Regions from separate parts of the Paenibacillus sp. W2I17 genome, predicted to be linked through region 1. Evidence: riboswitches for the same ligand, from Rfam matches in the RefSeq annotation. Region 1 holds a riboswitch; each other region holds the start of a gene.
The links. A riboswitch is a leader RNA that binds a small molecule or an ion and turns the genes downstream of it on or off. The one in region 1 is predicted to bind cyclic di-AMP.

Region 1 (4,214 bases):
TCAGGTCAGAACTCTACCCTTACAGGTACACTCGCTGGGCAAATAGTTATGGAAGGTTTCCTGAACATTCGAATTCCGGCTTGGCTGCGCAGACTGGTCACACGTCTGATCGCCATCATCCCGGCGGTAATTGTGACAGCCATTGCAGGAGAACACGGCACAGAAGAACTGCTCATTTTGAGCCAGGTCGTGCTGTCGCTACAATTGCCCTTTGCTGTAATTCCCCTGGTGATGTTCACGAGTGATAAAAAAAGCATGGGTGCATTCGCCAACAAATTGTGGCTCAAAATCATCTCATGGGTCATTGCCGCGATTATCGTTGTGCTGAATGTATATCTGATCATTCAGACGATTCGGTTATTCTAATCTCGTTCTTATCGACTAAATACTAAAAAGGCTGATCAACTCCGGTATGCAATACCCAAGTTGATCAGCCTTTATTGTTGCAATACAGCAAGGTGTTTCCTTTTATAGTAAAACTCAAAATCCAATAAACAATCATCTAATCCTGATTTGGTATCAGTAACGGCAGGAGCTGATCCAATGAATCCACAGTCCAATCCGCACGTTTGTCATCCGATAGTTCTGGCTGGAATCTTCCGTAACCCTGCATAATTCGAATCGTACGCATGCCCAGCTTCCGAGCAGGTATAATGTCGTTATCGATCCGATCGCCGATCATGACGGCTTCCTCTGGTTCACAACCGGCCTGCTTCAAGGCTACAGCGTATAACTCAGGGTCTGGCTTGGACACTCCTTCTTCAGCCGAGCAGGCCAGAACATCAACATACTTCCGCAGTCCGTAACTCTCCAGTCTCTCTTCCGTTCCAGGACTCTGATTGGCAATAATGCCAATGTGATAATGCCGTGACAACTGCTGAAGAACGTAATCCGCTGAAGGAAAAGGACGTTCAAGATCTTTTTGAAATTTCAGCTTGTCCTGAATCTGTTTCTGGTGTCCCTCGTCTTCAACAAATGTGCGAATCGCCACTCTCATAGGCCATTGCTCATATTTCTGGTAACAGTTCGCGAACAGTTCGCGTACCGCCTCAATTGTCACCGGATACCCCAAAGCACAAGCTTCACGGACGAACTGTCCGATAATATCATCAACCGGCTCCCATTCATCTACCAGTGTATCTCCAACATCAAAAAACAACCATTTCAATCCACCTACATCCGGCACGCCAATTCCTCCTTGAACAACCTCTAAAACCATAAAAAAGAAGACTCACCATCTTGCATGAGTCTCCTCAAACTTCCGTTTATCGATACATTCAATTATAACAGGCACCTTACACCTGAGCAATCACAAGCTATGGCATTAACCATTGAGGAGAAAGCCAACTTCCCCATTAAGCGAATATACAATCCGGTCTGCGCCCATGCCCCGATAGATGCCCTTAGGATGACTCTGCTCCGTAATCACGCACAGGGATTTCGATGTCCATGAACGGCAGATCTGTAAATAACGACAGGTCAGATTCAGGCTGTTCTCGAAAATAAACACGTTGCCTACGCTGCCCTGCGGCAAAAACCATTTTTGAGCTGCAGCCGTGTTCATGCGAATGACATGTTCTACTCCGATTCTACGGAGTCTGCGCTCTTCCCCTGCACTGTTGGTTAGAACGGCAAACGGCATTTTTTTGTACATCAGCAATTTAATAAATTTGCGTCCTGCTTCATTTGGAGCAGTCACTAAGATCATCTCAGTATCCATCATTCGTTCCTCCCTTGGCGTGAAAAGACAACAAAAAAGAAGCGTGGGGGACCAAGGCCTCCCGAACGCTTCTTAAATAATCCATGGCGAAAACACCATGAACCAGCGTACGGCTTGTTGCCTCTCCCTTTAACGCTTACGAGGTTAGCTGACGGATTCGGGCGCGAGAGTCGCCCTATTTCCGGCTGTCACCGGAAAATTCACCCCATGAATGCCACTGTCCTGGACAGCGCATTCCGTTGGTTCCCCCGTTTTCCACTCATCAATGAATGGAAACTCAGCGATTAAAACATCGTTCGTATATCTTAAGGATAAGATCGAGCGATATTATCGTTTGTTTCGTTTTTCAGGTACAATTTAGTTTAAATTGAAATTACGTTATGAATCATACACCCGTGCCATGTCGGTGTAAAGTCCGCGCAGATCACCGAATCGGCAGATTTTTGCCAATTCCTATCCATAATAACGCTTACAACAAAGTTATACTCTATCTATCTCTTCAAGGCTATCTAATTCTCACTCTGGCGTAAATCACTTCGCAATTCATTCACGTATTCTGCACAACTTGCCTGTTTTGATGCTTTTAACACCATATTAGTTTTGCAATATTTAATTGCAACCAATATAATAGAAGATATAAGAGTAAATAAATGGAGGCGATTTAGATGACAGTCTACGATTACAAAGTGAATACACTTCGCGGTCAAGAAGTTGAAATGTCCGACTACCGTGACAAAGTGCTCCTGATTGTGAATACGGCAAGCTCATGTGGCCTTACCCCTCAATTCAAAGGTCTACAAGAACTGCAAGACAAGTTTCAAGATGCTCCATTTGAAGTTCTTGGTTTCCCAAGCAACCAGTTTGCACAGGAAAAAGGATCTTCCGACGATATTGCCGAGTTCTGTCAGATGAATTATGGCGTGAGTTTCCCCATGTTTGAGAAAATTGATGTGAACGGCTCAAGCGCTCACCCTCTTTTCCAACACCTTAGCACAGAAGCTCCTGGCCTGCTCGGCTCCAAAGCAATCAAATGGAATTTCACCAAATTCCTCGTGGATCAGAACGGACAGGTCATTAAACGTTATGCTCCCAAAACAACACCGGACAAGATTGAAGAAGATATCAAGAATTTGCTGCAAAAATAATACACAGGCCACCCGTAGCCGGAAGGTAGAGCACCATTGCCCCGGTAATGGATGGCCTTTTTTTCTCAACTTTGATGTCATACTGTTCGAAAAAGACAAAAAAGAAGCTTTCCATTAATGGAAAGCTTCTTTTTAATCGTTCATATGATGCGGTCGAGAGGACTCGAACCTCCACGGGCATACGCCCACTACCCCCTCAAGATAGCGTGTCTGCCATTCCACCACGACCGCATGTCGTAAATAATCGGCAACAGAATTGATTATACCGGGTTCAGAACTAAAAGTAAAGTGCTTTTTAATACTTCTTTTTCAGCTAGGCATTTTCATCAAAAATCGCATAATCTCGTCATCTTTACCCATGAACTGCATATCATTAGATTTGATCCCCTCTTTTCCGGCTTGAGCTGATCTTATTGATTCATTTATATATAGTCCTTCCTTTACCTATTCATTCATATGACATTACACGTTATTTAAAATAACACAATAATTTAGATTTAGATTCTATTCATTAAATTTCACTGATACTATTGACAAAAAGCGGACATTTATGGGATGATAACTATCATATAATTCGGATTCTCAAACAAAAAGGAATATAAACGTCACTTTAATTGACATTTAACGAACACAGGAGGCGAATGATTGTGAACCGTGGGAATAAGCTGCTCGATTATGTCAAACTGCTTGATTCCTCTATTCAGGTTGGAGGGTTCACCCATTCCTTCGGCATGGATATCCATATCAGGGAGGGTACCATTCGTAATGCTGAAGATCTCGAATCATTCATGCGTTGTCAGTTGCATCCGAGCATCGTTCGTCTTGAAGGTATGGCCATCAAAGGTATCTATACCGCAGCAGATCACAAGGATACATGGCGGATAGCTCTGATCGACAAGCTCGTCCATGTTCAGCGAACCCCTGGAGATCTCAGAGAACAAGCTGCCACCATGGGTAAACGATTGATCAGACTCGCACGCGCTCTGCACCCCTGGATTGAATTCAGCCAGCTCGAACAGATCTTTGCCAAATATGATTCGGTTGGCTGCCTCTCCACTGTTCACGCCTGGATTAACCACCACCTCGACATCCCGGTCGAAGAGGCGGTCCTTGGTTACCTGCATTCAGCCATGAATGCCTGCATAACCGAAGCCTCCAAAGTCATTCCCCTGAACAACGATACAACCAAGGATCTGATGGTCCGCCTGGCCACAGATCTGGAGAATGAATGGAAGACCGTCAGCGCCTCGGCTGCGGATGGACTGGCACAGCCAACCTCGATGTCCATGAAATCGTTTTTCCCCAGTTTCCATATGCTCGGAGCTGGGCTTCATGCCTACAGGGCCTAA
Region 2 (4,214 bases), 1.6 Mb from region 1:
GTGGATGCAGGAGTTGGTCGCATGATCAACATTGGCTTTAACCGGGAGACAATTCCAACCACAATGAAACTCGCTGAAACATATGACTTTATATATGCAGCTGTAGGGTGGCATCCCGTAGATGCGATCACAATGCAGGAGGGCGATTTGGAGTGGATTGCATCTTTATGCAAGCATGAAAAAGTGGTTGCGATCGGTGAGATTGGATTGGATTATCACTGGGATACTTCACCAAAAGAGATACAGCATCGCGTATTACGACAACAAATTGCTTTGGCGCGTGAAGTGAACATGCCAATTGTCATCCATAATCGGGATGCACATGAGGATATCATAAGAATTTTGCGTGAAGAGAAGGCGGGAGAAGTTGGTGGTGTGATGCACTCGTTCTCGGGCAGTTGGGAAACAGCAAAAAGTTGTCTCGATATGGGTTTCCATCTCTCCTTCGGAGGACCGATCACATTCAAAAATGCAAAGCAGCCCAAAGAGGTGCTGGAGAAGGTTCCTATGGACCGGTTTTTCATTGAAACAGATGCTCCATATTTGACACCTCACCCTTATCGTGGGAAGCGAAATGAGACAGCGCATGTACGTCTGGTTGCAGAGGCAGCTGCGGAAATTAAAGGCATTTCGGTGGAGGAAATTGCTGCAATAACAACCAAAAATGCCATGGAACGATTTGGAATTCGGTAAAAAAACGAGCAAATGAGGTGAAAAAGGCAGGTAAGCGGAGGTAATTTGCCCTTTGATCCAAATAAATCAAGAATATTACAATATTTTAACCAAATATTCAGAAAAACGTACTTGATCAACGCTTTACAACATGCATCAAAACAGGATATCATCTTTTCAGTGAATTGTTGTGCGGAAAATTGGACAGATGTTCGGGGGATGAACAAAGGGACACTTTCCGATGAAACAACATTACTTTCATGAATCAGTCTCGCTGAGTCTCCGTTATCGGAGAGCGGGGGAACCAATAGGGCTTAAACATCGGTGTATTTGGCCGATGCGCAACGTTCGCTGACCCAAAAGCAGCGAAGGGAACTGCGAAGCCATATTTGATTTCTTCTTTGGGTCTCGGGGTGAATTCAAGGGCGTCCGCCATGAGCGGGTGACCCAAGATAGGGCGGCTCTCTTTCGCCCGAACCCGACAGCTAACCTCGCAAGCGGAAAAAGAGAGGCAACCTCGTGCATGAATTTCCGATATTCAAAGTCATTCGGAAGCCACGAAAGAGTTCCTCTTACACTCTTTCTTTGGCTTTTTTGTTTTTGAATAAAAGAAATATTGTCATCATACGGTAGGTATTCAGGAGGATGACATCATGTTGCGAAGATTGATTCATGGTGCAGAACCGGATTATGTTGGTCCGATCTGTGTTCTGTAGAAAATTTGGTATAGTCACGTCAAAGACATCATGCATTACTTTAGACGGCGAGGCTATGAAGGAGGACGGAGAAGTGGGCACATTCCAACCAGAAGAGACCCATGAGTCACGATCATCCAGTAAGTCTTTCGCGTTGCGGTGGAAGCATGAGAACATGCGTCAAATGGCATTGATCGCGATTTTCTCAATTGCGCTTACAATCATGATCTTGTTAGTCGTTTACGGTCAGGCCGGGAAACAAATTTCACTGGTTATTGATGGCAAAGCTCAGGTGGTAGAGACTCGTACAGGAATGCTTCAGGAAATGCTGGAGGAGCAGTCGATCACAGTCAGCCCTCACGATAAGGTATCCATGTCCATGAATGGGGCGATTACAGATGGAGACCGAATCGTTATTGAGCGGGCCGTTCCAGTTAACATTACGGCAGACGGAGACACCAAGACTCTGTATACAACCGATTCATCGGTAGAAGATGCAATCCAAAAATCAGGTATTCAAGTTGAAAGTAATGATAAAGTGTATCCGGCGCTTGGAACTGCGATCAAAGCGGAGATGAAGATCCGTGTAGTGCGCGTAACAAAGCGTACAGTGGATGTAGAGCAACCGATCGCTTACAAAGTCATTAAAACGGCTGACCCTAGCTTGTACAAAGGGGATAACCGTGTCGTTGTGAACGGCAAAGAAGGCACAATTGTACAGCATATCGAAAAGGTATTTCAGGATGGAGAATTGGTCTCCAAAAAAATGGTCGGCAAATCTGTCGCGAATAATCGTGTAGATAAAGTGATCGCTGTCGGCACCAAAGCAAAACCGGTCGTGAAGGAACCTGAGATTCAGACCGTATCGGCTCAAACGTCAACAACCAAAAAGGCTACAACAACGAACTCGAAGAAAACATCTGCCTCGGGCAGCAAAGTAATTACCGTATCCGGAACTTCTTTTAAATACTCCAAAGTACTTAAAAATGTATCCATGACTGCCTACTCTTCCGAAGAGCCTGGCATTGGAACTAAAACAGCTTCCGGTACTCGTGTAACGGAAGGACGCACCATTGCGGTTGATCCCAAAGTCATTCCAATTGGCTGGTGGGTATATATCGAAGGTCTGGGATTCCGTCGTGCGGAAGATACAGGCGGTGCCATTAAAGGCAACAAAATTGATGTGTATTATGACAGTGTGAAGCATGCCCTGAATTTTGGACGTAAGAAAGGCAAGACGGTCTACGTGATCGGTCCGGTGAAGCCGGAAGCGAACTAAAATCGTTTTACTTTGAAATGGGAATGCTATAAAATAGTTGCATGAATGATTCATGCGGAATATGCGGCGGAGGAGTCTGAATTCAGTCTCCCCCGCCGTTTGGCAGAGAAGAGGATATTCCTCTTCTTTTTGCGTTAGAAAGGAAGAAATGGAACATGATAAAAGAAGTCATTGTGGTGGAAGGCCGTGACGATACGGTAGCTATCCGTCGGGCCGTGGAAGCCGATACCATAGAAACAGGTGGATCAGCCATCAACCAACGCATTCTGAAGCGGATTGCGCTTGCTCAGGAGAGACGGGGAGTCATTGTACTGACAGATCCGGATCATGCTGGCGAACGCATTCGAAAAATTATTGCGAACAAGGTGCCTGGCTGCAAACATGCCTTCATTCCGGAAGCCGATGCAACGCGCAAAGGGGACATTGGGGTGGAGAATGCCTCACCAGAGGCGATCCGTCATGCTCTGGCGCGCGTACATACTTCATACGAAGGTGCTCCGAGCCTGATCGATTGGGAGGACCTGATCGCAGCAGGACTTATTGTGCATCCGCAGGCTGCTGCACGTCGCATGGAGATGGGCAATCTGCTGGGCATCGGATATTGTAACGGTAAGCAGTTCCACAAACGTCTCAGTGTATTTCAGATTACACGGGAAGAGTTCTCTACAGCATTAGCGCAAATTGAACGTGAAGGATTGTGAGCATATGAAGGACATGGAAGAGACGATTGAAATTGCAACGCCCAAGCGTACGAAAGAGATTATTCAAAGACACGGATTCTCATTTAAGAAAAGTCTGGGTCAGAACTTTCTGATCGATCAAAATATACTGAACAAAATCGTTAATGCAGCCGATTTGGACGAGTCCAAGGGCGCGTTAGAGATCGGGCCGGGTATTGGGGCCCTTACGGAGCGACTGGCTCGGGTAGCCGGCCCTGTCACAGCCGTAGAGATTGATCAGCGCTTGATCCCAATTCTGGGAGAAGTGATGCAGCCTTATTCGAATGTACGTGTTCATCATGGGGATGTGCTGAAGCTTGATCTGGCTGAGTTGTTTAATACGGATTTTGCATCCGTGGACAAAGTCAGTGTCGTGGCTAACCTGCCTTATTATGTAACGACTCCAATCATGATGAAACTGCTTGAAGAGAAACTGCCGGTAGACAGCATTGTTGTCATGATCCAAAAAGAAGTGGCTGAACGCATGGCTGCTGCACCGGGATCAAAAGACTACGGCAGTCTAAGCATCGCAGTTCAGTACTACAGTATGCCGGAGCTTGTGTGTATTGTGCCGCCTACAGTCTTCATTCCGCAACCTAATGTGGAATCAGCTGTCATTAAGCTGAAAGTGCGTGAGAAACCACCAGTGGAGATTCCGGATGAAGCACACTACTTCGAAGTGGTACAGGCTTCTTTTGCCCAACGGAGAAAAACAATCTCAAACAACTTGAAGGCACGTTTCTTCACAAAGGAGAACCGGGAACAGGCAGACATTCTGCTGGAGCAGGCAGGTATTCAACCGTCCCGACGTGGAGAGACGTTGAGTCTGCAAGAGTATGCCACACTCAG
Region 3 (4,214 bases), 690 kb from region 1:
GGATTGTAAACATACGGAATTCGATGACCTTTATCCCTATATGATTGAACATCCTCAATTTTTCTGGTACAAACGCTATGTTGCCTGGTCAGAATTACTGACGATTGTAGGCTTGTGCGAAGAGTTGTCCTTCTCTTGGAAAGAACAATTTACACCGCATCAAGTGGAGTACCTTGAAGAACGTGTGATGTCCGCCAAAGTGCTTGATTTTTGGTTCGAGAAGAACGACAGCAAAGAGCACGCGCAGCGGTAACTTTCAGTCGGGACATAATTTCGAATGACATGACAGTCCAATACAGTCACGTGAGACCTAAATGACATTTCATTTAGGTCTCTTTTTGTAAATAAATTTGGAATATAGGAGCCATGAAGATGATCAGTGATACAGAACTGGACGCCCTGCGTCTGTCAGGTGAGAAAGTAAGAGTAGTACGGGACGAGCTGGAATCTAACGATGTAACCGGGATTGTTGTTGCCTGGGATGGCGAGCAGGTACTTATCCGTCGTCAGAATCGACGTGTCGTTAAGCTGGATCGAGGTTACCGATATCAGCTGTTCAGCGAGCCGCGCCAGAGTCCACTTAGTGAGTAACAGCTTATAATTATGGCAGAGCCATGAGCGTTAAATGTTTGGAATTACCATGATTTCTTGGCATAATTGACTCACTCGGGAGAGAAGATAGGTACAGTGAGGAAGATCTGTAACTATAGCCGAGAGGGTGTGCTACAAGCCATGACATTGATGAATGATAAAGTTCATGCCTACAAGGATCAGATTGGAGCATTAAGCGATGTGCTGCCAGGTGTGGTTAAGTCGTATCATGAGTTTACCGGAGAATGCTTCCAACCTGGCGTGATTGATGCGAAGACAAAACAGCTAATTGCACTCGGCATTGGATTATTCGCCAACAATGAGGTATGTACCTTCTACCATGTAGAAGAAGCCCGTGCCAAGGGAGCAACAGATCAGGAGATTATGGAGACCGTTGCGGTGGCCGGAGCTGTTGGAGGAGGACATGCCCTGTCTCAGGGTGCGATGCGAGTGCAGAAGGCGCTGCATTAATGAAAAAACATGGTCATACTCTGTTTAGTACAGGAGTAATGACCATGTTTTTTTAAAGTTCATCTTTACTTGTTTTACTGTTCAGTTTTTTATTGTATTTGTCCACGTCCGCAAATTTTTCCATTATGGAATAGCGTGCCTTATATTTAATCGATGATGATTTAGTCCAATATTCAATCGTTGATCGGTCACTGGTCCAATTATATATAAAACTGTTATTGTAGCTTTCAAGCTCTGGTTTACCATATTTATTCGTAAGTTCTTCCAAAATTTCATCAGAATCCTGATTAGTCAAAGTGCCGAAATCGTAACTTGCTTCAATCATTAAAAAGTCATCTAATGGATATGCATCTGCTGCATTTTCCATTTCTTCAAGGCGCTGGTCCATTATTTTGTATATCTCTTCTTTCCTTGTTTCTGTGGTATTGGGGTTATTTAATTCCTCTGATAATTCACTTCCTTCTTCCATCATTTCCAGAATGCCATCATTGTCTAATAAATCAGTGAATACGTATTTAGCATCTGCTTTCTTACCCAAGACTACAAGATTGGAATACTCGATACTTTTCTCATGGTCATTATGTACGTCCTCTTCATAGCCCAAGTTACCGTTCTTTTCTTCGGCTGAAATGACTTTGTCGATCTTGGTACCCCATGAAACATCTCTAAAATCTTTTTCGTTCTCACTACTGCATCCTAAACTACCTATTACTAAAATAGCAAAACTTAAAACAAACATTAACTTTTTCAATTGTTCTCCTCATCTCCTTTTATTTCCTAAAACATTTTACATTGTTTAAGAAAGCAGTTAAAGACAAAAAATGGTTAAACAAAAAAGGCATCCGGTTAATAACCGATGCCTTTTTGTATGTGAATTACATTTTACCTAACATTTTATCATACATAAACTGTCCAGTTACCCGACGTGCTGTTACATAGCGGTCATTGAAGTATGGATTCGATAACTTCGTGATGCTTACGCCTTTACTGCTGGAGGCGTGAGCGAATTGTCCACCGCCGATATATACACCTGTATGTGAAATGCCTTTGCCTGTTGTATTAAAGAACACCAGATCACCTGTCCGAACATTGCTCTTGGATACCGGAGTACCTGCTTTGGCTTGCTGCTGAGAAGTACGTGGCAATTCAATACTGTATTTGTTGAAAAGATATCTCATAAAACCAGAACAGTCGAAGCCGGCTACAGTTGTGCCACCCCATTTGTAAGGAATACCTGTCATGTTGTTCACTACGGAGTTGATACTGCTTGCCTCTGTGCTTGTTGCCCCGGATGTAAATAATACAGCTGCTCCAAAAATGGAGATAATCAGTTTTTTCAAAATCAATGTTCTCCCTTCGATGCCTACGGAGTTAGCTAAGGGTTCGGTAGAAGGTTCCCTATATTTCCTATGTATAAGAATAATTCACCCAAATTGGTTCCCCCGTTTTCAAACATGAAACTCGGCAATGAATAATTAAGTTTTTGTAACTATTTGAAACTATATTGCATAAATGCGTAATTGTCAAACCCATTTAAAACCCTTCGTAATACCTCAATGTTAGCGGAATTAAGGTTTTTATATGAAAGAAGGGATCAAGTTTGGGTATCATTCATGACAAAAACGTCATTATTGATTCGTTTAAGACGAATTTGGATAAATAAATAGGTTTGTCATGAGTTAAAAGAACTATCCCGTTATGTAGAATTGGAGAGATTATATTCATTAAGTTGCATATATTGACAAAAATCGATTTTTTGCATATTATCTGATTATCCAATCCACATATTGGATTAAAATTGATTTTATTATGCGATAAATACAAATAAAGGAGGTTTATAGACGCGTATCATAGGTAAAGTAGAAGTGGAAGATTTATAAAAACGAGCATAGGAGAGTGTTACAATTGAAAGCGAAGAAAATAATTACTTTTGTCCTGGCATGTACGATGGTGTTTTCAGCAGTTGGAATGGCAGTTCTTCCTGTAGGGACGGTATCTGCTGCGGATGCATCGGGTACGACAGCGAGTATTTCTGATATTTTGAAGAACCAGCTGCCGGATGGAGGTTGGAGAAAAGATTATAAACAGACAAGTGGAGAGTGGGCGAAGTCCACGATTGACAACAAGGCTACATACTCAGAAATTAGAAGATTGGCGAAGGAATTTAAAAAGACGAATGATCCGCGTTACTCCACAGCTGCAATCAAAGGAATTAACTTTTTGATCAACATGCAGTATTCAAACGGCGGATGGCCACAAGTTTACCAAAGCTCTGGATATCACAAGCATATCACTTACAATGATGATGCCATGATTAATGTAATGATCATGCTGGATGAAGTAGCGGCACGCAAAGGTGATTTCTCGTTTATCGACAGCACACTTGCTAACCGCAGTAAAAATTCAGTTGCCAAAGGTGTGGAGGCGATTCTAAATACACAAGTCGTTTCAGGTGGTAAGCTGACAGCATGGGGACAACAACATGATTCCAGTTCCCTTAAACCAGCGAGCGCAAGAATCTACGAAGTGCCATCGCTGACAGCTGGAGAGAGTGTAACGATTGTTAAATTTCTGAAAACCAGACCTGCTAACGCTAAAATTACTGCATCCATTAAAGGAGCGGAGGCTTGGTTTAACAAGGTGAAAATTACGGGTTACAAATATGAAAGAGCTAATGGAGATAGTAAAATTATCGCTGATTCCAAAGCTGCACCAATTTGGGCACGCTTCTATGAGATAGGAACGGATAAACCAATCTTTATTGGTCGTGACGGGGTAGTAAAATACAAATTAAGTGATATTGATAAAGAAAGAAGAGGCGGTTACGCATGGTATGGCAACTGGCCTTCCAAGCTATAATTTGAAGTATGCTTCCATTATAATAAACCAAACTATTAGCAGCAGTTAAAGGTAAAGCCCGAATCGACATGGACGTCTGGTTCGGGCTTTATTGTTATTATTTTCAGTGTTGACATGATAGATTCCGCATGATATATTATTTCTTGTCGCCGATATTGATGACGGAGATACAATATGCGGTCGTGGCGGAATTGGCAGACGCGCACGGTTCAGGTCCGTGTGGGCTAACCCCCGTGGAGGTTCGAGTCCTCTCGACCGCATCTAATGAAAAGGCTCCTTAAGCTAACGCTTAA
Region 4 (4,214 bases), 1.5 Mb from region 1:
GAAGACACGGTTACAGGGACGGCTTCCATCTGGCTCTCTCGGGGAGACAACCGGATTATCGTTATTCCTGGTGCGAATGGGCAAGTGGTGCCTGAGATGCTGGAAGAGGCGGATACGGTAAAAAGCCTGACTGCAGCCGCAGCGGTGCTGCTGCAGCTGGAGATCCCGCTGCCAGCGGTTACCCGCGCCGCCCAACTGGCGGCTGAAGGCAGCGCACTGGTGGTGCTCAACCCGGCTCCCGCGGTGCCGGGTCTGCCCCAGGAGCTCCTGCGGTGCGTCGACGTTGTCACGCCGAACCGCAGTGAGCTTGCCGTGCTTACCGGCCGGGATCATCTCCGGCCGGAAGACCTGGATGCGGCGGTCGCAGAGCTCGCCGCATCCCTCGGGGCCGCTGTCGTCACGACGCTCGGCCCCGAGGGGGCTGTTTACGCGGCGGCGCCTGGTGGCCGCGTACAAGCAGAGCGTGCCGGCGCGTGCCGTGCGCCCGGCTACGCCGTAAGCGCCGTCGATACAACCGGCGCTGGCGATTGCTTCAACGGCGCGCTGGCAGTAGCCCTCGCGCGCGGTGAGACTTTGGACGCGGCCGTAGGCTTCGCCATGGGTGCGGCCGCGTTATCCGTGACGAAGCTCGGCGCCCAGTCCGGGATGCCGTCCGCACGTGAAGTTGAGGCCTTTCTGGCCGAGAATGCGCCAGAGGCTTAATAATTGATATAACAAAGAGGCTCTTATTCTCCCAAAAGGGGATTAAGCGCCTCTTTGTTATGCGTGTGCAGAGATTATTTCTTCTCTGACAGCCACATGGCGATATTTGCAATCTCTTCGTCCTGCAGTTTGCCCTTGAAGGAAGGCATACCACCTTTACCTTTGACAATCGTAGAATAGATCTTCTCCAGATCATCTTGGCTACCGATATTTGCCAGAGCAGGTCCTACGCCACCTTGAAGCTGATCCCCGTGACAGGAGATACAATTGGCTTTGACCAGTGCCTCAGCCTGTCCGGCATCCAATGTTACTTCCGGCATGGTTGGTTTGGCTTCTTCAGCCACTTCCTCTTTCCCTGGAAGCGTAAACATTAAAACAATAGCTAAAGCGCATGCTGCAAAAAATACTCCGCTCATGATCCATTTGTGCATCCCTTATGTCCCCTCCAGAATGAAAGATCATCTAACCTGAAACTATCCATATCATTATAACGGAACCTGTACTGACATCATAGCATTTTGTGGGAATTTTTTGAACTAATCACATAACAAGGGGCAAATTTGGTTGTTTTGCAATGGATTCTAACCGCGAGGCCCTTCATAAACCATACAGTGAAAGGGCTTCAAGCCGCTTGGGGTCTGTCGTTCGTATGTATCCTGGGTGACAAATCCACTCTTCAGATAGACTTGAATGGCACGAGCATTCCAAGTGAGTACTTCCAGATCAATCTCATTTGTGGGATTTCGGCGAATGGCTTCCTGTACAATGGCAGTGACAAAAGCTATCCCTTGACCCTGACCACACAGCTCTGGATGCATGCCAAGGCCAATCCGGGTTACCCCTTGAAGTGGGAAGTATTGAGCAAACCCACATATACGATCGTTCTGATCCAGGACGATCGCATATTGCTCCTGCCGCAGCTGTGCATCTCCGAATTCCACTTCCAGAGCTTTCATCTGCTCCCAGGGGAGCCAGCTGTAGATATTGTAAGGCGGGTCATACTGCCAACTGCAGATAAGCTCCGCATGTTCTTCTCGCATAGGTACAACGTGAAACGTCACAGGGGTTTCCTTCATACACCTGCATGCTCCTTTCCTTGAAACAGAACTCTTTGTCCACTCTACAAAAGAGATGTTCATTTAGCAAGTCTTCCTTCCCGAGAAAAAAATGAAACAAAAGTTCCGGTAATTCCGTTTATATTATAACGGGATGGGTAAAAACATCATAAGGGCACGGACGAACGAACGCAAAATGAACCTGTTTGATGTCGCAGGATATGCCCCGAGTATAACTTGCAACATGAATAAGGATTGAAGCACAAAAAAACCGCCGGATACATTCCTGCGGAGAATGTACCGGGCGGTTCTGTTATGCTTCTTGCTTCGTTCCAGTATGTTTAATGGTTACAGCATCATGTTGCTCAGCTTGTCCCTAGTCAAGGGCCAGTGATTCATATGCGTCCGTGCTCATAATCCGTTTCGCGCCAACATAACGATTGGCCCAATAGTTTTCACTCAATGCACTGATCGTAACGCCTTTGGAAGAAGAGGAGTGTGCGAACTTTCCATCCCCTACAAAGATTCCTACATGAGATACGCCTTTACCTGTTGTATTAAAGAACACCAGATCGCCAGCTCTCATCTCCATGCGGGATACGGAATCGCCCATGTCGAATTGGGAACTGGATTGGCGTGCCAAATCAATACCCAACTTGTCGAATACATACCGTGTAAATCCGGAGCAGTCAAAGCCGTTAAGCGTTGTTCCCCCACTTTTGTATGTAGTTCCCATTGCTGAATCAATTACTGTGTCCATCTTTGAATCTGCGAATGCGCTACCTGCACCAAGCGATAAAGCGAATGTGATGCTAAGTACAGCTGCGGTTAATTTCTTCTTGAACAAGAGATATTCCCCTTCCAACGCCTGCGAGGTTAGCTTAAGGATTCGGTTGAAGGTCCCCTATGATCCCTCTGTAGCAAGATCAATTCACCCATAACTGGTTCCCCCGCTTCCCAGGTGCCAGGAATTTGGCTATGCTAGTTATGCACCTGCGAAATCAAGAAATGACGATTTAATTTTAAGTAGTTACAAATATGAATGTAAAGATTACAAAGTTGTTACTAAAAACTCACTGCGATTATTGTAACAGAGGAGTACGGCTTTGGCAACGTTTAGCAACAAATTTAGCAAAAAAAACCTCGACCTTTGATGGGGAAAGGTTGAGGTTTGCCTATTTATAAGTACATATTAGGCCTTGAGTTTAACATGCGATGGTAACAATTTTTAAACTATCTGCTCTCACCTTTGGATATTTTGGACTGCCATAATCGGAAATGGCTGCATATTTTCCACAGACTTAATAGACATCTGGCAAGTGGATACGTCTGTTGTAGTATAAGTCCGGTAAGTCCCGTTAATAACCATGAGGCTGAAGTGAATGCCCCAAAGACGAGCAGGTTTACTCCGCCCAGCAGGAGCGCAATGCCGATTACAGCGCTGAGATGACGCAGTGCAATCCAGAGTGCTTTGAGGGTACCGTGAGCCCCGCCTTCTCCTTCTGGTGCCGACACACCAAACTGCATGTAGAGTATGGCATGGTGGATGATCCAACCATATACAATCCAGGCAGCAACATAAGGTATACCAGGCAAAAGTAATTGAAGGGAATGAAATCCGTCCATGAGAATCGAATAGAGCTTCGGTATGAGCCAGTAGGCGGGCAGAAGTATCAATAAAGTACGTATGGTGTGGAGCAGCAGCATCGGTTTCCACAGATTTTTGATTCCGCGGACGAAGGGGATGCGCTCTTCTGTAGAATTAAAGTGCTGAAGTGAGTAGAGCAGTCCTGCCTGAATGAGGGGGCTGATCAACATGCGAACCAGCAGCATGCCCCCGAGAATCCAAAGATAACGATGAACCTCCGGATGGGTAGACAGGTTAAGTTGACTTTCCATTTTGAACAAAAGTGTACTCAGCTCACCGGCATCAGCATCTGGATAGCGAAGGAGTAGTGGGATAACCGCCGATTGTACCATTCGATAGAAGAAATATCCCCAAATGAGTTGATAAAGAAATAAGAGTGCGGCAATGAACATATGCTGACGGACGAGAAACCAGCCTTCACGTATTTTCGCTTTCACCGTTTCCACCTCACCATGACAGACCTCCGAATATGGCTTCTATTAGTTTGGTTACACTCATGCTCCAGCGGGACTTCGCCCGCTCATCCAGTCCGGATTTCAGGAAATTGTTCATATGGTGGTTCTCCAGCACGATCGAGTACAGAGGATCGGTCATGGCCCAGGATACGGGGGATGTGTGAGTTAATTTATACGTGATGCGATCTTCTTTGCCATTCCATTGCTTGGTGAGGATATGGCCGTCTTCAAAAGCAATGCGAACAGGAACGGCGCTGTAGTCACTGCCTTTTTTTGCGATCGTCACGGATGACTCGTACAATGTTTGACCGTCTTTCTGTATGGGCGTAACACGAATCTTCTCTACAGCAAAGT

Region 2: another riboswitch for cyclic di-AMP. It lies ahead of QF041_RS20555 (resuscitation-promoting factor); the one in region 1 lies ahead of QF041_RS13380 (HAD family hydrolase).
Region 3: another riboswitch for cyclic di-AMP. It lies ahead of QF041_RS10050 (C40 family peptidase); the one in region 1 lies ahead of QF041_RS13380 (HAD family hydrolase).
Region 4: another riboswitch for cyclic di-AMP. It lies ahead of QF041_RS20175 (C40 family peptidase); the one in region 1 lies ahead of QF041_RS13380 (HAD family hydrolase).

The regions. Positions count from the first base shown of each region.
Region 1 covers NZ_JAUSXM010000001.1:2,998,906-3,003,119, forward strand. The annotation lists gene QF041_RS13370 (Nramp family divalent metal transporter) at 1-366, shown strand, start outside; gene QF041_RS13375 (HAD family hydrolase) at 503-1,186, opposite strand; gene QF041_RS13380 (HAD family hydrolase) at 1,325-1,723, opposite strand; cyclic di-AMP (ydaO/yuaA leader) riboswitch at 1,839-2,013, opposite strand; gene QF041_RS13385 (glutathione peroxidase) at 2,386-2,865, shown strand; tRNA gene QF041_RS13390 (tRNA-Leu) at 3,014-3,096, opposite strand; gene QF041_RS13395 (urease accessory protein UreF) at 3,513-4,214, shown strand.
Region 2 covers NZ_JAUSXM010000001.1:4,569,101-4,573,314, reverse strand. The annotation lists gene QF041_RS20560 (TatD family hydrolase) at 1-693, shown strand, start outside; cyclic di-AMP (ydaO/yuaA leader) riboswitch at 935-1,188, shown strand; gene QF041_RS20555 (resuscitation-promoting factor) at 1,462-2,646, shown strand; gene rnmV (ribonuclease M5) at 2,802-3,347, shown strand; gene rsmA (16S rRNA (adenine(1518)-N(6)/adenine(1519)-N(6))-dimethyltransferase RsmA) at 3,352-4,214, shown strand, end outside.
Region 3 covers NZ_JAUSXM010000001.1:2,313,493-2,317,706, reverse strand. The annotation lists gene QF041_RS10070 (hypothetical protein) at 1-253, shown strand, start outside; gene QF041_RS10065 (hypothetical protein) at 373-591, shown strand; gene QF041_RS10060 (carboxymuconolactone decarboxylase family protein) at 733-1,062, shown strand; gene QF041_RS10055 (hypothetical protein) at 1,115-1,813, opposite strand; gene QF041_RS10050 (C40 family peptidase) at 1,938-2,402, opposite strand; cyclic di-AMP (ydaO/yuaA leader) riboswitch at 2,408-2,539, opposite strand; gene pelA (pectate lyase) at 2,968-3,921, shown strand; tRNA gene QF041_RS10040 (tRNA-Leu) at 4,098-4,181, shown strand.
Region 4 covers NZ_JAUSXM010000001.1:4,493,649-4,497,862, reverse strand. The annotation lists gene rbsK (ribokinase) at 1-702, shown strand, start outside; gene QF041_RS20185 (c-type cytochrome) at 777-1,133, opposite strand; gene QF041_RS20180 (GNAT family N-acetyltransferase) at 1,284-1,778, opposite strand; gene QF041_RS20175 (C40 family peptidase) at 2,134-2,604, opposite strand; cyclic di-AMP (ydaO/yuaA leader) riboswitch at 2,608-2,745, opposite strand; gene QF041_RS20170 (hypothetical protein) at 2,991-3,842, opposite strand; gene QF041_RS20165 (M1 family metallopeptidase) at 3,853-4,214, opposite strand, start outside.